Regions from separate parts of the Methylophilus sp. Leaf408 genome, predicted to be linked through region 1. Evidence: predicted binding sites of a transcription regulator. Region 1 holds the regulator's gene; each other region holds the start of a gene.
What was found. Region 1 encodes sigma-54, which starts transcription at its own class of promoters, with help from an activator protein. Its sites were predicted from a motif close to TGGCACNNTTCCTGCT; they were not measured.

Region 1 (5,777 bases):
GAATCAATGGTTTCCTGGCTGTGAACGAACAACAGCAACTGGTAGGCGCATTTAATATGCATGACTTGCTCAAGGCGAAAGTCGTTTAGGCAGACAGGTAGAGATTTTACGCATGCTTAAATATCCGATTCTGCTGCCGATTGGTTTGATGCTGTTTTTGGCGCTGCTGACTTTTTGGATTAACCAAACAGTGCAAGAGCAAGCGGCGCGCGTGACTGGTCTGAGCCGTCATGCGCCCGATTACATGCTGTATAACTTTGTAAGCACGCGCACCGATGCGACTGGAAAAACAAAATATGTGCTGGCTGCTGCGCAGATGCGCCACTACCCGGATAGTGACCACACTGAACTGGACAGGCCGCGTTTTACCCAGTTTGGACAAGAGTCGCCATACACACAGATTCACGGTCAGCGCGGCAAAATATCCGGCAATGGTAAACTGGTGGAGTTTGACAAACAGGTCAAAGTGATTCGCCAGGCCACCGCTGAAAAAGGTGAAATGCAAATGCTTACCGAGAAGTTATTCGTAGAGCCGGATACGGATATTGCTTATACCGATTTGCCCGTTACCATCCATCAGAAACCGGCGACAGTGATTACCGGTACCGGTATGCGTTTTGATAAAAAATCGGAAACCATGCAATTATTTAACCGGGTGCATGTTCATTATGAGCGAGCGCCCGATGCAGCACCCACAAAGGCTGTGGTCAAGCCAGCTAAAAGCGGCACCAGCAAAAATACAAGTACTAAGAGTCGATGATTCTGGAGAGATGAGTTGAAAACGCGCACGCAATTATTTTATGTTACCTGCCTGATGCTGGGCACGCTATGCTCAGCTACCGGTTGGGCTGAGGAGTCAGATCGTGACCAGCCGATAGAACTGGAAGCCGATACCGTCAGCGTCAACGATGCGAAAAAAATCAGCGTCTATACCGGTAATGTGATCCTGAACCAAGGTACTTTGCAAATCAAGGCCGACAAGATGATAGTACGTGAAGACCAGGATGGCTTCCAGCATAGCACTTGTACCGGCACTCCTAGCACGCCAACCACGTTCAAACAGAAACGCACCGGCAAAAATGAGTGGATGCAAGGCAGTGGTCAGCGCATTGAATACAATGCCCGCATGGATAAAGTGCAACTGTATACCAATGCCTGGGTCAAACGTGGAGAAGACGTAGTGACGGGTGATTACATCAGTTATGACGCCAATGCCGAATATGCAGAAGTGATCGGTGGCACTAAAGCAAACCCGAATGGCACCGCCAACAGCCGCGTGAAAGCTACCATACAGCCAAAAAACAAAACAACCCCACCAGTGTTAGATAACAAATCTAATACCCAACAAGGGTTACGGATGAATCGCTCGTTGCAATTAAGGACTGAACCGGTACCCGATGCACCTGAAAACGGATCCAAGAAAGAATCACAGTAAAGACTGGCAATATGCAAACAACCGTTTCTCCAGACAACAGCCATTTGTGCGTCAGCCATTTAAAAAAAACCTATCAGGGCCGTACCGTCGTCAGAAACACCACGCTTGATTTGCATAGTGGTGAAGTGATCGGATTACTGGGTCCGAATGGTGCAGGCAAAACCACTAGCTTCTACATGATTGTTGGCCTGGTGGCATTGGATGACGGCCGTATCACCCTGGATGGCACCGATGTTAGCCACGCCCCCATGCATGAGCGTGCGCGTATGGGTCTGGCCTACCTGCCGCAGGAAGCCTCCATTTTTCGCAAGATGTCTGTGACCGATAATATTCTGTCGATACTGGAAACCCGTCCTTATACCTCTGAACAACGTGAAGCCAAACTGGAATCATTGCTGGATCAGCTACATATCCAACATATCCGCAATAGCCAGGCTGTCAGTTTGTCAGGGGGTGAGCGCCGCCGGGTTGAAATCGCGCGTTGCCTGGCAACTGACCCGAAATTTATTCTGCTGGATGAGCCATTTGCCGGGATTGACCCGATTGCGGTGATCGAGATCCAGAAAATTATCCGTTACCTCAGCAGCCAGAATATAGGCATTTTAATCACAGATCATAACGTGCGTGAAACGCTGGATATATGCGACCGCGCTTATATCGTGAATGAAGGCGCCATCTTTGCCGCGGGTACGCCGGATGAAATCATCCAGAACGAAGGTGTACGTGAAGTATATCTGGGCAAAAACTTTAGGCTGTAATTTGTTATGAAGCAAAACCTGCAATTACGCATGTCGCAAAACCTGGCTCTTACGCCACAGTTGCAGCAGTCTATCCGTCTGTTGCAATTGTCGACGCTGGAACTTAACCAGGAGCTGGAAGCCATCTTGCAGGAAAATCCTTTACTGGAAATGGCTGACAATGAAGAAGGCGAGTTTGAAGATAACACGCCCGATGCACCGTTGCAGGCTCAGGCTGAAGTGGAAGATGCCAGTTCATTTGACGTAGCCATTCAGCAGGATATCTCTTCGCCAGCCGATACTTTGCGTGAAGAATTACGGGATGACCTTAGCGGTAATGAAGGCGAATTACCCAACCTTAATGAAGAATTCACACCGCCGGAATTTGAAGATGATTATGGCGAATTTGGCAGTACCAGCAATTGGGACGAGGCAGGCCGCAACAATAATGACGATGAAGACGGCGATTTCTCCCGCCAGGATGCCAGCAGCATCAGCTTGCGTGAGCACCTCATAGACCAGATTCAGCTGGCGCATTTATCACACCGCGATATGAGCCTGGTTAAACTGCTGCTCGACAGCATTAATGATGACGGCTATCTCGAACAGGATCTGCAGGAGGTTGTTGAAAACCTGCCGCTGGAACTTGAGGTTGACTTGCTCGAACTGGAAACCGCACTCAAGCTGATCCAGAATCTCGACCCGATCGGCATAGGCGCACGCGATTTGCGTGAGTGCCTGTTATTGCAACTTAATGCCTTGCCTGCGGATACGCCCTACCTGAAAACCGCCATCGCGCTGGTCAAAGATCACCTGGCACTACTTGCCAATAAAGATTTTGTGAAGCTGCGCAAACAATTGAGTTGCGATGAAGCCTCACTCAAAGGCGCGCAACAACTAATCCGCCAGCAAAACCCGAGGCCGGGTAGCGAATTTTCCAATTTCAGCCACGATCATTTTATCCAGCATGATGTGGTGGTCAAAAAAATCAAAGGCATCTGGGTGGCAACCCTGAATGACGGCGTGATCCCTAAATTGCGCATCAACCAGATGTATGCCGACATCCTTAAACGTAATCGTGAGAGTTCCGGCCAGTATCTGCAAAGCCAGATGCAGGAAGCCAAATGGATGATCAAGAATATCCAGCAACGCTTCTCGACCATATTGCGCGTATCGCAAGCAATTGTGGATAGGCAGCGCAACTTTTTTGAGCACGGTGACATTGCCATGCGCCCGCTGGTATTACGTGAGATTGCTGAAGAACTCGAATTGCACGAAAGCACCATTTCCAGGGTGACTACGCATAAGTATATGCTCACACCACGTGGTGTTTATGAACTGAAATACTTCTTCGGCAGCTCGGTTGCCACAGATGCTGGCGGCTCCTGCTCGGCGACGGCGATCCGCGCACTGATCAAACAAATGGTTGCAGAAGAAAACGTCAAAAAACCATTATCAGATAATCAGATTACCGACACCCTGGCCCAACAGGGCATTGTGGTAGCGCGCCGGACCATTGCCAAATATCGTGAATCATTGAGCATTCCACCCGCCAATTTGCGTAAGTCACTTTAAAACGTAATCTCTATCTTCCAGAAAAAAGCCGCTAAAAAGCGGCCTTTTACTTTCAAGCAGTTATTACTTAATGGTTATTTTGGCGAACTTGCGTTTGCCAACTTGGGCCACCACCACGCCTTTTTCCAATTGCTGATTTTTGTCTTCCACTTTTACGCTATCCAGTTTCACGCCACCTTGTTGAATAGCACGCATCGCTTCACTGGTGCTTTCTACCAGGCCAGCCAGTTTCAGTAACTGGCTGATACCAATACTCTCGCCTTCAATGGCCACTTCCACTTCCGGCACATCATCAGGGATGCCACCTTTGGCGCGCGTCTGGAAATCTGCCAGTGCTTTTTCTGCTGCTGCCTGACCGTGGAATCGGGCTACGATTTCCTGCGCAAAACCTACCTTGATATTACGCGGGTTTTCGCCACCGGCAACTTGCGCCTTCCATTCGGCGATGGTTTCCAATGAGGCAAAAGACAGCAAATCAATATAGCGCCACATCAGCGTGTCGGAGACAGACATGATTTTGGCAAAAATTAATTCGGGTGCCTCGCTGATACCAATATAGTTGCCCAGCGATTTGGACATTTTATTAACGCCATCAAGACCTTCCAGCAATGGCATCATCAGCACACACTGCTGCGCCATTCCTGCCTGCTTCTGCAACTCGCGGCCCATCAGCAAATTAAATTTTTGATCGGTGCCGCCCAACTCCAGATCGGACTGCAAGGCGACAGAATCGTAGCCCTGTAACAACGGGTATAAAAACTCGTGAATCGCAATCGGCTGATTACCTTTGAAACGCTTGGAAAAATCATCACGCTCCAACATACGCGCCACAGTAAGGCTGGCAGCCAGTTTAATCATGCCAGCTGCACCAAGCTCGCTCAACCATTTGGAGTTGAACACAATTTCAGTCTTAGCCGGATCCAGGATTTTGAATACTTGCTCTGAGTAAGTGTCCGCATTGATTTTGACCTGCTCTACCGTAAGCGGCGGGCGGGTAGTGCTTTTACCAGTGGGATCACCTATCATGCCGGTGAAGTCACCGATCAGGAATAAGATCTGGTGACCAAGATCCTGCAACTGGCGCAATTTATTGATAAGTACCGTATGGCCTAAATGAAGATCAGGTGCGGTTGGGTCAAAACCTGCCTTGATGCGCAGTGGCTTACCGGTTTTGAGCTTTTCAACCAATTCTTGCTCGATCAGCAATTCATCCGCACCGCGTTTGATAATAGCCAGTGCTTTGGCAATCTCGGGGGAAATTTCCGTGCTGATCGCCTCGGCTGAAGGTTTTGAGTCTGTCATAAATACATTTCTGTCACGCTGTTAGCGAAGATACTTCTTAACAGCATGGTTTAAATTAAAGCGGCTATTTTAACGTAATCTGGTGCATTACTGTAGGCATATCCCGCGACGATGTTACTATGTGGGCCTATGATTTCACAGTCAGCAGTCCCCGATACGCGTTACTTTATTGGCATCATGTCAGGCACCAGCCTGGACGGTGTTGATGCGGCATTGGTCGCGCATACCGGTGATCGCTTTGAACAAGTTGACCAGGCATTTGTACCATACCCATCCGTCATCAAACGGGCATTGCTGGCGTTGCACCAACCTGCCATCAATGAACTGCATGATGCAGCACTGATGGCAAATAGTTTGGCCGAGCTCTACGCAGAGTCTGTATTAAAAATTTTGCAGCAAAGCCAATTGCCGGCATCAGCAATTACCGCGATTGGCTGCCACGGACAAACCATACGCCATTGTCCAGACCTGCCAGATGGCCAGGCTTATACCTTACAAATAGGTAACCATGCCCGGCTGGCAGAACTGACGAATATCACAGTAATAGGTGATTTCCGCAGCCGGGATATTGCAGCAGGCGGTCAGGGCGCACCTTTGGTACCGGCCTTTCACCAGGCGGTGTTTGCGAGCCTTACTAAAAACCGAGCTATTATCAACATCGGCGGCATTGCCAATATCTCGTGGTTACCGGTGGATGGACAAGTGACCGGATTCGATTCCGGCCCCGG
Region 2 (5,777 bases), on a different contig from region 1:
CACGCCCCACAAGCTTACGAAGCTGGCAGTGAAACCGAGGATGATAGAACCCATAGGGCCGATGAAACCACATGCCGGTGTAATTGCTACCAGGCCAGCAACCGCACCTGAAGCAGCACCCAACATGCTTGGCTTGCCTCTGAACAGCCACTCAGCAAAGATCCAGCCGATGACCGCTGCAGCTGTTGCCAATTGGGTATTAATCAATACCATACCGGCAGTCGCATCTGCAGCCAATTCGCTACCTACGTTAAAGCCGAACCAACCCACCCACAGCAATGAAGCACCAATCATGGTCATCACCAGGTTGTGCGGAGGCATCGCTTCTTTACCGTAACCGATACGCTTGCCTAACATCAATGCGCCAACTAATGCAGCCACACCAGCGTTGATATGTACGACAGTACCACCGGCAAAGTCTTTGGCACCCAATTCAGCAAGGTAACCACCACCCCACACCATATGCGCGATTGGGATATAAGCAAATGTCACCCATAAAGCAGTAAATAGCAGCACGGCAGAGAACTTGATGCGCTCAGCAAAACCACCGACGATCAAGCCAGGTGTTAACGCAGCAAAAATCATCTGGAAGGTCAGGAACACATATTCAGGGATCGTGCCGGACAAACTGTCAGTCGTGATGCCAGACAAAAATGCCTTGCTCAAGCCGCCGACAATCATATTGCCCTCAGTGAATGTCAGGCTGTAGCCATAAGCCGCCCACAACACAGAGATCAGCGAGAACACCACAAAAACCTGCATCAATACTGACAACATGTTTTTCTGGCGTACCAAACCACCATAGAACAGTGCCAGGCCAGGAATCGTCATCAGGATCACCAGCACAGTCGCGATAATCATGAATGCGGTATTGCCGACATCCAGTGTCGCAGGTGCAGCGGCGGCCTCAGCGGGTGCGGCCTCAGCGGGTGCGGCCTCAGCGGGTGCGGCCTCAGCGGGTGCGGCTTCTGCTGCTGGCGCTTCGGCTCCAGGTGCAGCATCAGGCGTCACTGTTTCCGTCACAGTAACAGTTTCTGTCACAGTTTCTTCAGCATAGGTGACTGGAGTTGCTGCCAAACCCATCAGGGCGACCAGCGATAATACAGAAAGAATTTTCTTCATAGCTGAAGCCCTCTCCTATAACGCATCCGGACCGGTTTCACCGGTGCGGATACGATAAACTTGTTCCAAATCGAAGACAAATACTTTGCCATCGCCAATCTTGCCAGTCGCCGCCGCTTTCTCGATGGCATCTACCACCTGGTCCAGCATATCGTCTTTAATGGCTACTTCGAGTTTTACTTTTGGTAAAAAGTCCACGACATATTCAGCGCCACGATACAACTCGGTATGCCCCTTTTGGCGTCCAAACCCCTTTACTTCAGTGACGGTGATGCCTTGTACCCCAATGTTGGACAAAGCTTCACGCACTTCATCAAGCTTGAACGGCTTGATTATTGCGGACACAAATTTCATTTGCTTCTCCTGTTGTTAACTCTGGCAGGCACCGTGCCCGCCAGATGTGTTTACAGCACTTATGTTTTTACAACACTTAGAACGTACGAGTCAGAGTAAATACCAAGCGACCTTCGTTCAAATCTTTACTTTGGGCACGAGTTGCATCGCCTTTACCGTTAAAGCTTGTACCGCCGTAACCGTTTTCACCCCAGTACTGCCTATTGCTGGCACCTACGTAGTAGATACCGCCGTTCCAGCCTTCAGAGGCACCGATTTTAAACGCTTTGCTCAACCCGATTTTGTAGTCAGTGTAATCAGGGCTGGAAGCACCTGAAAAGCTTGTACTTGGACCGTTGATACCACCATCACTTGTAAACGTAGTATCCAGTTTACCATTGACATTCAATTGGCCCACGTGACCTACCAGTGTCAGGTCCCACCATGGCAATGGATAGTTTGCGTTCACTTCAAAGTAAGTACTGCCTTTTGTACTTCCATCCCAGCCGGTTGCGCGCTCAGCACCAAACCAGTCAGTCAATGTTACAGAAAGCTTCGTGCTCAACCAGCCATAAGCCAAACCAAAGTTAACTTCAGCGGTATCCCAGCGGCCACCACGTGGTGTTAATACAGTGTTTGCACCATCTGGTCCAAGAGCAGCAGAGCTTCTGTATTTTTTCCATGAACCACCTGGATACAGGTAACCGATCAAACCAACGCTGTAGCCTAAACCTTCAACGCCAGGTACGGACCCATTATAACCACCGTAGACATCAACTTCAGCCGTTGCATCAGGGAAAGTGTTTGGTGTGACGTTAGAACCCCATGCGCCGACGTAAAAGCCGCTGTCATGCGTAATATCCAGGCCACCTTGTACAGAAGGTTTGTGCCAGTTTTGTGAAATACCACGTGCGTAGTAATCAGACACGAAGCCAATGTTGGCTGTCGCTGCCCATGGAGATTTTGCTTCTACAGCCGCGGGCGCTTTTTCTTCAGCTTCAGCTGCATAAGAAACTTGTGCGAGTGACAAGGTGCCTAATACTGCTGTAAGTAAAATAGATTGACGCATTTATGAGTCCTCTCTCTATAAAGTCTTGATCGAATTGTTGTAAACGAGAATGAAACAACATTGACCACTAAGCAAAGCATGTGCCAATCAACATAATTGTTTAAAATCATATATTTAAGTTATTATTTAAAATTTTAATTTCTTATACTTTTATAACCATTTGATTTTTATAGTTTTTATATAAAAATTAGGCGTTAATTTTAGATTTTCTGTTGCTTTACATGCTAGAATTCCAGAAAAAGGAGCAATAAATTATGTTATTTTCAAATGAGAGAATCAGAGAATTATCTTTTAAAATCAAACAATTAATTGAATCAAGCCCAATTTCAGAGCTTGAAACAAATATTCATGCACTAATTCAGGGCATGCTCACCAAAATGGAACTTGTTTCCCGCGATGAATTCGATATCCAGTCGGCTTTACTCGCCCGTACCCAGCAACAATTACGAGTACTGGAAGAAAAAATCAGCACCTTGGAACAAGCTCACATCTCAGAAAAGTAAAAAATAATTTACAATTGTTAGCATTCCGTTAAGCAGGAGTGCAGCATGAGTCTGGCAGTGTTATATAGTCGCGCTTTAAGCGGGATGGAAGCACCAGAAGTGGTCGTAGAAGTACATTTAGCTAATGGCTTGCCCAGTTTTACCATAGTTGGGTTACCGGAAACCGAGGTCAAAGAGAGCAAGGATCGGGTTCGCGCCGCGATCCAGACCGCGCAATTCGAATTTCCGGCCAGAAGGATAACCGTCAACCTGGCCCCTGCAGATTTACCTAAAGAAGGTGGTCGCTATGACTTGCCTATCGCTCTAGGCATTCTGGCCGCCTCCGGCCAGCTTCCCAAAAAGCATTTAGCCAGTTATGTGATTGCCGGCGAGCTGGCCCTTACGGGTGCATTGCGTCCGATTCGCGGCGCACTCGCCATGACTTATCAATTACGACAGGATACCGAAAATGTACGGGCGGCGATTCTGCCCCAAGAGAGTGCATACGAAGCAAGTTTGGTCGAAGGCTCAACGATTTATGCCGCCGACAGCCTACTAGCCGTATGTGCGCACTTGTCTGAAAAACAGGCGTTGTCACAGCAACCCGCCATGGCTCACAGCGAAACACCCATATTGGCGGACTACCGGGAAGTGAAAGGGCAACTGCGCGCCAAGCGGGCGCTGGAGCTGGCGGCCGCCGGGCAACATAGTTTGTTAATGAGCGGCCCGCCCGGTACCGGAAAAAGCATGCTGGCGCACCGGTTTATGAGTATCTTGCCGGCGATGTCTACACAGGAAGCGCTGGAGAGCGCGGCCATCTTGTCACTCAATAGCCAATTCCCCGCTTCAAGCTGGAAACAGCGATCTTTTCGCGCCCCACACCATACTGCCTCAGCAGTCGCACTGGTCGGCGGGGGCAGCGTGCCGCGTCCGGGAGAGATCAGTCTTGCCCATCATGGCGTGTTATTCCTCGATGAACTGCCTGAGTTTGACAGAAAAGTATTGGAGGTTCTGCGCGAGCCACTAGAAAGCGGCACGATTACGATTTCACGCGCTGCCAGGCAAGCCACCTTCCCGGCACAGTTTCAGTTACTAGCTGCCATGAACCCCTGCCCTTGCGGCTATTACGGTCACTATAACCAGCGCTGCCGCTGTACGCCGGAACAGATAGCGCGTTACAAAAACAAGCTTTCCGGCCCGCTGCTGGATCGCATCGATATGAACATTGAAGTCCCTGCGCTCAAACCGGAAGAGTTAAGCCATAGCCAGGTGGGCGAAGCCAGCGTCAATATACGGGAGCGTGTGATGCTGGCAAGGCAGAGGCAGATGCAGCGCCAAAATAAACCGAATGCCGCGCTTGGACCACTTGAAATCGAAGCACACTGTCAGCTAAATGATAAAAGCCATGTGTTGCTACAGGCGGCGATGAAGAAATTCTCGCTGTCTGCGCGTAGTTATCACCGCATCCTCAAACTGGCGCGCACGATTGCAGATTTAGCTGAGAGCCCCACGATTAGTGATACACATATCGCTGAAGCGTTACAATATCGACGTTATGAATATTGAAAGCGCTCTCTATGCATTTATATGATGTCAGCATCGCGCCGTTGGTGCGCAACCTGCAAAACCTGAAACACATCCTGCAGCAAGGTGAACTGTATGCCGAGCAGAAAAAAGTGGAGCCACAGGTAATACTCAATAGCCGACTCTCTATCGATATGTATCCGCTGACGCGGCAAGTACAGCTGGTTAGTGATATGAGCAAAGGTGCTGGCGCCAGGCTGGCCGGCCTCGAAATCCCGCAATATGCAGACGATGAAACCAGTTTTGAGATGCTGTATGCGAGAATCGATAAAACAATCGATTTTTTATCGAAGATTCAGCCCGCACAGTTAGAAGGCGCAGAGAGTAAAGAAGTGGTGCTGACAATCCGAAAAATCGACCTGACTTTTACCGGACTAGATTACCTGCAGAAATGGGCGATGCCGAATGTCTATTTTCACATCACCACGGCTTACAACATCTTGCGTCACATCGGCGTGCCGTTAGGCAAAACGGATTACCTGGGGCAAAAACGCTAATCTTTCATGAACGCTGGCGCCAGTAATTGGCGCCATCCCCTGCATCTTTTAACATGGCCTGCCTGCGCAGCGTTTCAAAAGCTTCATCCTGGGAAATATTTTGCGCATGTGCAATCTCGCTAGCGCGTGCCTTAGCACTGGAAACCCATGCTGGATTTTGCTGATAGCCTCTATCCTGCATGCAACGATCCAGCACGCGGGATTGCCTGGCAAACTTTTCCTGTTTCTGGAATGGTAGCGCCTCAGGCAACTCAGCCGCCGCCTTACTGGCGATTAGATCGCATTGATTGATTGTTTGCGCCAGCTCACCATGCACGACTTCCGGCGCGTCTTCATGCATATTTTGCCAGTAAAGCACGCCTGCGCTTATAACCAATATCACAGCCATTAGACCTATCACTTTTAGCGTTTTCATTGTGTAAAGCTCTCATCTCTCGCAGTCCATATCGCTTATTTTGCGCGCATTCAATGCTTTATACCAGCCATCAAAAAACAATCTTTTGACACATACATTGCATATTTGCTTCATTAAATTTTCATACAAGGCCAGTAAGCTAAGCATCATTAAAGATCAATCGCAGTAGCGGCAATGAATGATTATGTGACTGCTATCAAGATTTGATCTGACATGACGTTATTAACTTATTTAGAAGTGCATCTAAAGGAAATATCATGAACAACTGGCAGGAA
Region 3 (5,777 bases), on a different contig from region 1:
CAGCCTCAGTCAGCATTATGACTTTGACCTGGAAGCGCCATTTGAAAATCTACCTGAAGATATTCAGCAAACTTTGTTGTTTGGTTCCGGCCGTGAACAGATTACCTTCAAGTACCTGAACGAACGCGGTACTTTCTTCAGCAAATCACATACTTTCGAAGGCATTATCAATAACCTTCAGCGCCGCTATCGCGAAAGCGATTCCACAGCGGTGCGTGATGAGCTGGCCAAATATATCAATGCAACAGTTTGCCCGGAATGCCACGGCACCCGCTTGCGCAGAGAAGCCCGTCACGTCAAAGTAGGCGATAGAAATATCCACCAGATTTGCGAAGTGCCACTTAAACAGGCGCTCAATTTTTTTGAAACCCTGCAACTCAATGGCCAGAAGCTGGCGATTGCAGAGAAAATAGTCAAGGAAATTGAAAGCCGCCTGAAATTCCTGACCAACGTCGGCCTGGAATATCTGTCGCTTTCACGTTCTGCGGAAACACTGTCTGGTGGCGAGGCGCAGCGTATTCGCTTGGCTTCACAAATCGGCAGCGGCCTTACCGGCGTGATGTATGTGCTCGATGAGCCATCCATTGGCCTGCACCAACGTGATAATGACCGCTTGCTGGAAACCCTGAAACGTCTGCGTGATCTGGGTAATAGCGTGATTGTGGTAGAGCATGACCAGGACGCCATTCTGCTGGCCGATTTTATTGTCGATATTGGTCCAGGCGCAGGCGAACATGGCGGCAGGATTGTTTCCTCCGGCACCGCAGCCGAGATTCAGGCTGACCCTAATTCTTTGACCGGGCAATATATCAGCGGCAAAAAGAAAATCCAGTTTAAGTTGCCACGTACGCAACCTGACCCGGAACGCATGGTTAAACTGAATGGCACCACAGGCAATAACCTGAAAAATGTCAGTATCGAAATACCAGTGGGTCTGCTTACCTGTGTGACAGGTGTGTCCGGTAGCGGTAAATCAACCTTGATTAACGATACGCTATACCGTGCAGTCGCCGCGCATTTATATGGCAGCACTACCGAGCCGGCGCCTTATCAAGATATCGAAGGCATGGAATTCTTCGACAAAGTTGTCGATGTTGATCAAAGCCCGATTGGCCGTACGCCGCGTTCAAACCCGGCGACTTATACCGGCTTATTCACACCTATCCGAGACCTGTTTGCCAGCGTGCCGGAAAGCCGGGCACGTGGCTATGGCCCAGGACGTTATTCTTTTAACGTTAAAGGGGGGCGCTGCGAGGCTTGCCAGGGCGACGGCGTTTTACGCGTGGAAATGCACTTCCTGCCGGATGTGTATGTACCTTGTGATGTATGTAAAGGCCACCGTTACAACCGCGAGACGCTGGAAATCCAGTTCAAAGGCAAGAATATCCGTGAAGTACTGGAAATGACAGTTGAGCAGGCGCATGACTTTTTCAATGCGCAGCCGGTGATTGCGCGGAAACTCAAAACCCTGCTGGACGTGGGCCTGGGTTACATCACTTTGGGTCAGTCAGCGACAACTTTGTCTGGCGGCGAAGCCCAACGGGTGAAACTGGCACTGGAGTTGAGCAAACGTGACACCGGCCGTACCTTATATATCCTTGATGAACCAACCACTGGCCTGCACTTTGCGGATATCCAGTTATTGCTGGACGTCATTCATCGTCTACGCGATGCCGGTAATACGGTGGTCATCATTGAGCACAACCTGGATGTGATTAAAACAGCAGACTGGCTGATTGATATGGGCCCGGAAGGGGGCGATGGCGGTGGTATGGTAGTGGGCGTGGGCACGCCTGAGACACTGGCAAAAAATACGGCCAGTTATACTGGCCGTTACCTCACACCCTTGTTGGAACATCTCGCTGTAAAGGGCTAAGGTCAACATGCAACCTTTCCCCTGCAGTGCTTTGCACTGACTGCGGATGTGGTTTGTGCCACATACAAATAGTTCTGCTATGGATTCTAGGCGTATTGTCTGCGATTGATTGGTTAAATAAAGCCTGAAAGTCAGGGCACTTTCACCAATCGCATGCGGGCCTGTATGGTGGCGGCATGGCGGTTTAAAAAGCGTGTGCTGCGGTGATTGTCATAAAAGCGTGGATTGGGGATCATGGCTGCCAACCGTGCAGCTTCACTCGGGCCAAGTGCTTTGGCGTTGCCGTGAAAGTAATGTTTTGCCGCCGCTTCCGCGCCAAACACACCATCACCCCACTCAATAACGTTCAGGTAGATTTCCAGTATACGGCGTTTGCTCATCAGGTTTTCGAGCATAAAGGTAATGATGGCTTCCTGCACTTTGCGCCAGGGTGTACGGTGCCCTGACAAAAACAGATTCTTTGCCAATTGCTGGCTGATGGTTGAGCCGCCAGCCACAATCCTGCCTTTTTTAAGGTTTTTTTCAAACGCAGTTTCTATCCCGTTCCAGTCAAAACCCTGGTGCTCGATAAACTTGCTATCTTCAGCTGCAATCACCGCACGTTTTAAATGCGAACTCATCCTCGCATAAGGCACCCATTTTTGTTGCAGCCGGGCTTCAGGTTTGGCTTCCTGCATGGCCTCTAACCTCGCTTCCATAAAGGCCGTTGATTCAGGATTATGATCAACCCACCACAATATATGTGCGAGTACCCATATTTGATAAAGCAGTACCCATAACAACAGAATGCCGAAAAACAGTTTGAGGGTTTGCTTCATGGCGTTAACGTTTATTTTTAACTAGTCAGGATTATCTGAATGATTGAATCACGGGTGCAGTATCCGGACGTAAGCCATGCCAGATATAAAAGGCTTCGGCGGCTTGCTCTACCAGCATACCCAGGCCATCAGAGACTTGTGCTTTAGCTGCGCGGGCTTGCTGCATAAAAGGTGTTTCCCGGCCATACATCATGTCATAAGCCAAGGTGTGATGCGCGAAAATCGTATCCTTTAGTGGCAATGCCTCTGCCTGCAAACCGGCCGAAGTCGCGTTGATCACAATGTCATAATTTTCAGCTAAATCATTAAATGTTTGCACTGCCAACTTTACCTGATTCGATTGCGCAACAGCTTCAAATCGCTGCACCATCATGTGTGCTTTATCCAGGCTGCGATTAGCCACAGTCAATAGCGCCGGCTTCTGCACCAATAACGGCAATATCACCCCTTGAGCCGCGCCGCCAGCGCCTAGCAGCAAAATCTTTTGCCCCTCAATATTGCGGCGCCAGTGCCTGAGAATATCGTTTACTAAACCACAGCCATCGGTATTATCGCCTATGATTTGCTCGTGTTTAAAACTTAAAGTATTCACTGCGCCGGCAGAGGTTGCCCGGTCTGAAAGTACATGACTGGCTTCAAATGCCTCAAACTTGAACGGCACAGTGATATTGGCACCGCGGTAACCTTCTGAAAGTAGGCGGCTCACTGTTTCGGAAAATCCATCCAGCGGTGACAGCAGCTTTTCGTAACTAATGGATTTACCGAATTGGCTGGCAAAAGCCTGATGTATTAAAGGCGATTTGCTATGCTCGATTGGATGCCCAATCACTGCGAATTTTTCGGTGGACATACGTTAAAGATTTGATGAGGTCGATTGATTTGGCTTATACGCTATTTAATTAGTTATTCCACGGTAAACCTGCGTGTTTCCAGCCGTTTATCAGTGTGCGCTGCTTGAATTCGTTAGCTTCGCCTTCAAACCCTTCCAGCATATTGTATGCATTGCCATATCCCAACTGCTGTGCCAATAGCGCAGCGTTATGGCTACGTCCACCAGTACGACACATAAAAATAACGGTACTATTTTTGTCTACTTGTGTTTGCAACTGAGCTGCAAAATCAGGGTTTGGCACCATCCCCGGGTAAGAAGCCCACTCAATATGTTTAGCTAGCGGCACACGGCCAACCAATTCGAGTTCTGCACGCGATCTTACATCCACCAGCACGACGCCATTGCCTTGATCAATCAATGTATATGTTTCTTGTGGGGTTAACGCACCTGCGTAAGACAGGCTACTTTGCTTTCCTCGCGTATTGCCGTTACTTAAAATATCATCCAAATTACTCACGGTACCACCTTTAGTTTTGATCATATTTACTAAAGTGAAGAGTATACCTTTAAAGCCAGAGCTTTCTCTAATGCACCACTTTTGTGCTCAATTTGTTGCAATGCACACAAATGGTGCTAACGGTTTTTACTATTTTATGCAGGTTACCTGTAAACCACGTAAAATGCATATTTTTGGGTGGCATGCTTCCTGCTAATATTACACTCTAAAGATTTAGCGGGATTCAGTGTTAAGCAGAATTCCAAATCCATTATGAGTATTTGCCCACGTTTCGGGACATCCGCAACATGTCCCGTTTTTTGCGTGTACAACTTAAAAACCGGTTTTAGACCTTGATCATTGAGGAGAATGTAATGTCCGTTGCAAACGTAATGAAATTGGTTGCAGAAAACGACATCAAATTTGTCGATTTCCGTTTTACCGACACCAGAGGTAAAGAGCAGCACGTAACCGTGCCGGTTTCTCACTTCGACGAAGATAAATTTACAGAAGGCCATGCATTTGACGGTTCCTCCATCGCCGGATGGAAAGGCATTCAAGCTTCTGATATGCAACTGATGCCTGATGCAAGCACAGCATTCGTTGACCCGTTTTTTGACGAGCCAACATTAGTGCTGACCTGTGATGTTGTAGACCCTACCGATGGTAAAGGTTATGACCGTGACCCACGTAGCCTGGCCAAACGCGCTGAAGCTTACTTGAAATCAAGCGGCCTGGGCGACACAGCCTATTTTGGTCCTGAGCCAGAATTCTTTATCTTTGACAGCGTACAATGGGACGCCACCATGGGTGGTAGCTTCGTTAAAATCAATTCTGAAGAAGCAGCCTGGTCATCAGGTGAAAAATTCGAAGGCGGCAACACAGGCCACCGCCCGGGCGTTAAGGGCGGTTACTTCCCAGTACCACCAGTCGACTCATTGCATGACATCCGCTCTGCCATGGTATTGACCCTGGAAGAGCTGGGCGTGCCAGTTGAAGTGCACCATCATGAAGTAGCAACTGCCGGCCAATGTGAAATTGGTACCAAGTTTGCAACATTGACACAACGTGCTGACTGGACGCAAATCCTGAAATACGTGGTTACCAACACAGCGCATGCTTACGGTAAAACAGCAACCTTTATGCCTAAACCAATGTTTGGCGATAACGGCTCTGGTATGCACGTGCACCAATCCGTATGGAAAGATGGCAAAAACCTGTTTGCAGGCAATGGCTATGCCGGTTTGAGCGATTTCGCCCTGTACTACATCGGCGGCATTATCAAACATGCTCGCGCATTGAATGCGATCACTAACCCAGGTACTAACTCATATAAACGCCTGGTGCCGCATTACGAAGCCCCGGTAAAACTGGCTTACTCAGCTAAAAACCGTTCTGCAGCGATCCGTATTCCATTCGTACATTCTGATAAAGCTCGCCGTGTTGAAGCGCGTTTCCCAGACCCGATTGCCAACCCATACCTGGCTTTTTCAGCCTTGTTAATGGCGGGCCTTGATGGCGTTCAGAACAAGATTCACCCAGGTGAACCAGCGACTAAAGACTTGTACCATCTGCCACCAGAAGAAGATGCATTGATACCAACCGTATGTTCATCACTTGAACAAGCGCTTGAGTATCTGGATAAAGACCGCGAGTTCTTGACCCGTGGTGGCGTTTTCTCTGATGACTGGATTGATTCTTACATTGCATTGAAAATGGAAGAAGTGACCAAGTTACGTCAAACACCACATCCTG
Region 4 (5,777 bases), on a different contig from region 1:
GTATCACACAGGCCTGCGGGAAACCAAGCATATCAGCCAGGTGATTGGTAAATGCCTGTGCCTGTAAATGCGTGTAGCCGTCATCCGCGCCTTCGGCGGAAAACAGGCTGGCATCGTGCCAGGCAGGTTTGCCATCGGGACGCCAGTAAATATTAATCGCCCAACGTGGTAAAGCTTCACCCGGATACCATTTGCCCTGGCCATAATGCAGGAACCCTTTGGGCGCTACATGTGATTTCAGGCGCAACGCCAGCTCACCCGCCAAAGTGCGTTTATGGTCACCGAGCGCCAATGTATTCCATTGTGCGCCATCCATATCATCAATAGAAACAAAGGTCGGCTCGCCACCATGTGTGAGGCGTACATCCATGGCCATCAGTTGCTCATCAACCTGGTCGCCCAGCCCGACGATGGCCTGCCAGTCTTTTTCAGTGTAAGGCTTGGTCACGCGCGGGTCTTCGTGGATGCGTGTCACCGTCATTTCATGTTTGAAAGTGACTTCCGCCATATCGGTGAACCCCACTACTGGCGCGGCGGATGAAGGTAAAGCGGTACACGCTAATGGAATATGCCCTTCTCCCGCCATCAGGCCTGAGGTGGGGTCCAGCCCGACCCAGCCAGCGCCGGGAATAAATACCTCGGTCCACGCATGCAGGTCAGTAAAATCCTGGTCGGTGCCACTTGGGCCATCCAGCGCCTCAACATCGGCTTTAAGCTGGATCAGGTAGCCGGAAACAAAGCGGGCGGCCAGGCCCAGATGCCGCATAATCTGCACCAGCAACCAGGCAGTATCGCGGCAAGATCCTGTCAACTTTTGCAGGGTTTCTTCCGGCCTTTGGATACCGGGTTCCAGACGTACCGTATAACCGATATCGCCTTGCAGGCACTGGTTCACACTCATCAGGAAATCGACGATGCCCATACCCGGCTTGATGACCTGGCTGCGTATTTTTTCTATCCAGCTTTGCAGTAGAGAACCAACGTTATCGGGCTGCAAATACGCTGTCAGTTCAAACGCCTGCTGTTCGGTGTAATTAAATGGATATTGCTCGGCATATTTTTCAACAAAAAAATCAAACGGGTTGATGACCGTCATATCCGCCACCAAATCGACCGTAAAGTCGAGTTCGCGCACCATTTCAGGGAATACGCAGCGTGCAATATAATTACCGTATGGGTCTTGCTGCCAGTTGATAAAATGCTTCTCGGGCGTGACCGTCAGCGAATAAGCCAGCACCGGGGTACGCGCATGCGCGGCTGGCTTCAGGCGGACTTCGTGAGGAGAAAGATTGACCAGGCGGTCAAAGGTATAGCTGGTGCGGTGATGTAACGCCACGCGAATTGCCACTGCGACCCCTCTTGGAAATGATTGTTTTAAGCAGTGGGATGCATGAAATATGCCAGCTGCTCAGGTTTAAAGCATGTGTAGCTGTATCACAAGATAATAAACTCAGGAAAACGTTTCAAAGTGACTGATTGGCCATCTCAAATCATGGCCAATCAGTCACATGACAGCTTACTTTCCGCCTATCAGATTTTTAACGGCACCGACCACATCACCCGGTATTAGCACCAGCTTGCTATTATGCGATTCAGCGAGTTTTTGCAGCGATTGAATATACCGGTCACCCAGCAAGAAAGTCGCTGATGTGTCATTTTCTTTCACGGCCTGCGCAATGAGTTTAATCGCCTCGGCAGAGGCATTAGCTGCCACTAGTTGCGCCTCGGCATCTTTACGTGCACCTTCCAGACGCGCTTCAGCATTTAAAATCAGTGATTGCTTGGCACCTTCCGCTTCAGTCACAACCGCTACACGCTCACGCTCTGCAGCAGCCTGGCGCTCCATGGCATCCTGCATGTTTGCTGATGGCTTGATATCCTGAATTTCCACACTTTTTACTGTTAAGCCCCAATCAAGTGCTTCGTCAGCAATGGCTTGTTTCAATTCGGCTTTAATGCGGTCACGCGAAGTCAGCGCGTGATTCAAATCCATGCCACCGATAATTGATCGCAGATTTGTCTGCACCATATTACGCATAGCTTCCCTGAAGTTCTCAATACCATAGACAGCGCGTTCGATATTGGACACCTTCATAAATGCCACTGCATTGGCAAGGATGACCGCATTATCCCGGGTAATCACTTCCTGCTGAGGAATATCCAGAATGATGTCTTTGGTCGTGACTTTATAACTGACCCTGCTTAAAATCGGGTTGATCACATGCAATCCCGGGCTGATGATGCCGGCAAACTTACCCAGGCGCTCAACCACCCACTCTTCGCCCTGCGGGACGATGCGCACGCCTTTAACAATGGCGATAATTGCCAGTATCAATAAGATAATGCTGATTTCCATGTGAACTCCTCTGTTTAATATACTGATGGGCTGCTGAATTGCGCATCCCGATGAATGATCGATTAATTAGCCTAGAAGTTTTAGGCCAGCGGTGCAACGCGTAAGCTATTGCCTTCCACCGTGATGATGCTGGCAGGTTGATTGATGGCAATCTCCACATCAGCAACCGCTGTCCACTCCTTGCTACCCATCACGCCCTGGCTAAAACGAATTTTGCCTGGCTGCGCCGGACTTACTGTGGCAATAATCACACCCTGGCGACCAATTTCCTCACCTTGCGCTTGCCCTACACGCGGCGTTGGATTGCTTTTTTCACGTTTGCGCCAGATAAGCACTGCTAATACGGAAAAAATGGCATACACCACTATTTGCCATGCCGTACTGAATGCCGGCAACGACCAGGAAACCAATCCCATCACCAACGCCGCCATCCCGGGCCAAAGCAGATACAAAGTGCCGGATAGCATTTCCAGACACAGTAAAATCAGGCCCAGACCAAACCAAACCCACATGATATCCATGCCAAATACTCCCACTGAATCCACCAATGTTGAAGATTAATTTTACATAGTAGCATTCTCTGCTGATTGCAGATATGACGCCCGCTCAATGATTGATGAAGATTCGCCTGCAGAATCTGCTACAAAGGCGAGCTCAGGCATCAAAGCGAAGCGCGGCCTATGGTAAAATCAGGCGCATGAATACCCCTACACAAAATTCCAATCCCGCACGCGAACTCGCCAAATCCTTTGACCCGAAAACCATTGAAAGCCAATGGTATGCCTTCTGGGAAAGCAAAGGCTTTTATGCCGCTGGCATGAACCCCGAAGTCAAAGATAATTTCTGCATCCTGTTACCACCGCCTAACGTCACCGGCACCCTGCATATGGGCCATGGTTTCAACCAGACCATTATGGATGCGCTGACCCGTTATCACCGTATGCGCGGCGACAATACCTTGTGGCAACCGGGTACAGATCATGCCGGTATTGCCACACAGATAGTGGTAGAGCGCCAGCTGGATGCGCAAGGTGTGAGCCGCCATGACTTAGGTCGCGAAAAATTCCTGGAAAAAGTCTGGGAGTGGAAAGAGTATTCCGGCGGCACCATCACTCAGCAAATGCGCCGTTTGGGTACTTCGCCTGACTGGAGCCGCGAGCGCTTCACCATGGATGCCGGCCTCAACAAGGTAGTGACTGAAACCTTTGTCCGCCTGTTCAATGAAGGCCTGATCTACCGTGGCAAACGCCTGGTGAACTGGGATGTGAAGCTGGGAACCGCCGTGTCTGACCTGGAAGTGGTGCAGGAAGAAGAAGATGGTTCCATGTGGCATATCAACTACCCGCTTGCCGATGGTTCTGGCCAGCTGACTGTCGCAACCACCCGTCCGGAAACGATGCTGGGTGATGTGGCAGTGATGGTGCACCCGGAAGACGAGCGTTACGCCCACCTGATTGGCAAACATGTAGCATTGCCGCTGTGTGACCGCAACATCCCGGTGATTGCCGATGACTATGTAGACAAAGAATTCGGCACCGGTGTTGTGAAAGTGACGCCGGCACATGACTTCAACGACAATATGGTCGGCCAGCGCCAGGGATTGGACAAGGTGGTAATCCTGAACCTGCAAGGCTTTGTTCCAGAAACCGCAGAAGTCTATGCCGCTGACGGTAGCAGCAAATCACCGATTGCCTTACCTGCCAACCTGGTCGGCCTGGAGCGATTTGCTGCGCGTAAACAGGTGGTGGCCGATCTTGAGGCCGGCGGCTTCCTGGTCAAGGTTGAAAAACACAAATTGAAAGTGCCGCGTGGTGACCGTACCAATGTGGTCATTGAGCCTATGCTGACTGACCAGTGGTTTGTCGCGATGAGCAAACCGGGTGAGGATGGCAAGAGCATCACGGAAAAAGCCCTGGAAGTAGTCGCCAATGGCGAGATCAAGTTCTACCCGGAAAACTGGGTAAATACCTATAACCAGTGGCTGAACAATATCCAGGACTGGTGTATTTCACGCCAGCTGTGGTGGGGCCACCAGATCCCAGCCTGGTACAGCGATGATGGCAAAGTGTATGTTGCGCATGATGAAGCGGAAGCCAAATCCATGGCGGCCAAAGATGGGTATAACGGTGCTTTGACACGTGACAATGACGTACTCGATACATGGTATTCGTCTGCGTTGTGGCCATTCTCCACATTGGACTGGACCGGCGACGAAGTGGTTGACGCGCAGAATCAGGCTCTACAGCAGTTCCTGCCATCCTCAGTACTGGTCACCGGTTTTGATATTATTTTCTTCTGGGTGGCGCGCATGGTGATGATGACCAAGCATATCACCGGCAAGATTCCGTTCAAGCATGTATACGTGCACGGCCTGATCCGCGATGCGGAAGGCCAGAAAATGTCCAAATCCAAGGGCAATGTGCTGGATCCGATAGACCTGATTGATGGCATAGACCTGGATTCACTGTTGAAAAAGCGTACGACAGGCTTGATGAACCCGAAAGATGCAGAAAAAATCGAGAAGCGTACACGTAAGGAATTTCCGGAAGGCATTGCAGCCTATGGCACCGATGCACTTCGCTTCACCTTTGCCAGCCTGGCTTCACCAGGACGCGACATCAAGTTTGACCTGCAACGCTGCGAAGGTTACCGTAACTTCTGCAACAAACTGTGGAATGCCACCCGCTTTGTGCTGATGAACACCGAGGGCCAGGATAACGGCTTTGGCGTGGAAAGTTGTGACGACGGCGGCCGTAAATTCAGCCAGGCTGACCGTTGGATAGTCAGCCTGTTACAACGCACCGAAGCAGAAGTGGAACGTGCGTTTAACGATTATCGTTTTGACCTCGCAGCGAAGGCGATTTACGAGTTTGTCTGGGACCAGTATTGCGACTGGTACCTGGAAATTGCCAAGGTACAGATCCAGGGCGGCAGCGAAGCCGAGCAGCGTGCCACCCGCCGCACCTTGTTACGCGTGCTGGAAACCATCCTGCGCCTTGCCCACCCGATTATACCGTTTGTGACCGAGGAAATCTGGCAGACCGTGGCACCGATGACGGAACTCAAAGACAAGTCTCGCGGCACTGAAAGTATTATGCTGCAGGCTTACCCCAAGGCTGACCTGGAAAAGATTGATGAAGAAGCCGAAGCCTGGGTGGCAACCCTGAAAACGGCGGTAGAAGCCTGCCGCAGCCTGCGTGGTGAAATGAGTATATCGCCGGCGGCGAAAGTACCCTTGATTGCAGCGGGTGATGCCGGACAACTGGAAGCGTTTGCGCCCTACCTGAAGTCACTGGCCAAGCTGGAAAATGTAGCTATCGTAGCTGAATTACCTGAGGCGGATGCGCCAGTGATGCTAGCCGCAGATTTCAGGTTGATGCTGAAGGTGGAGATTGATGTTGCCGCCGAGAAAGAGCGTTTG

Region 2: LPA26_RS09645 (TorF family putative porin) is a predicted target of sigma-54. The motif match lies at 2,595-2,610, and genes of this name have one in related genera.
Region 3: glnA (type I glutamate--ammonia ligase) is a predicted target of sigma-54. The motif match lies at 4,222-4,237, and genes of this name have one in related genera.
Region 4: LPA26_RS09465 (DUF2126 domain-containing protein) is a predicted target of sigma-54. The motif match lies at 1,388-1,403, and genes of this name have one in related genera.

What each region holds. Positions count from the first base shown of each region.
Region 1 is NZ_CAKASK010000002.1:479,317-485,093, forward strand. It holds gene LPA26_RS13210 (SIS domain-containing protein) at 1-89, shown strand, start outside; gene lptC (LPS export ABC transporter periplasmic protein LptC) at 113-760, shown strand; gene lptA (lipopolysaccharide transport periplasmic protein LptA) at 815-1,435, shown strand; gene lptB (LPS export ABC transporter ATP-binding protein) at 1,447-2,193, shown strand; gene LPA26_RS13230 (RNA polymerase factor sigma-54) at 2,200-3,747, shown strand; gene tyrS (tyrosine--tRNA ligase) at 3,811-5,049, opposite strand; gene LPA26_RS13240 (anhydro-N-acetylmuramic acid kinase) at 5,179-5,777, shown strand, end outside.
Region 2 is NZ_CAKASK010000001.1:2,054,004-2,059,780, forward strand. It holds gene LPA26_RS09635 (ammonium transporter) at 1-1,122, opposite strand, end outside; gene glnK (P-II family nitrogen regulator) at 1,138-1,476, opposite strand; gene LPA26_RS09645 (TorF family putative porin) at 1,553-2,524, opposite strand; gene LPA26_RS09650 (accessory factor UbiK family protein) at 2,779-3,027, shown strand; gene LPA26_RS09655 (YifB family Mg chelatase-like AAA ATPase) at 3,073-4,572, shown strand; gene LPA26_RS09660 (DUF1993 family protein) at 4,584-5,087, shown strand; gene LPA26_RS09665 (hypothetical protein) at 5,092-5,475, opposite strand; gene LPA26_RS09670 (hypothetical protein) at 5,760-5,777, shown strand, end outside.
Region 3 is NZ_CAKASK010000001.1:2,312,052-2,317,828, reverse strand. It holds gene uvrA (excinuclease ABC subunit UvrA) at 1-1,876, shown strand, start outside; gene mtgA (monofunctional biosynthetic peptidoglycan transglycosylase) at 2,008-2,694, opposite strand; gene aroE (shikimate dehydrogenase) at 2,726-3,544, opposite strand; gene LPA26_RS10805 (rhodanese-like domain-containing protein) at 3,594-4,043, opposite strand; gene glnA (type I glutamate--ammonia ligase) at 4,397-5,777, shown strand, end outside.
Region 4 is NZ_CAKASK010000001.1:2,016,730-2,022,506, forward strand. It holds gene LPA26_RS09465 (DUF2126 domain-containing protein) at 1-1,348, opposite strand, end outside; gene LPA26_RS09470 (SPFH domain-containing protein) at 1,517-2,356, opposite strand; gene LPA26_RS09475 (NfeD family protein) at 2,437-2,877, opposite strand; gene LPA26_RS09480 (valine--tRNA ligase) at 3,054-5,777, shown strand, end outside.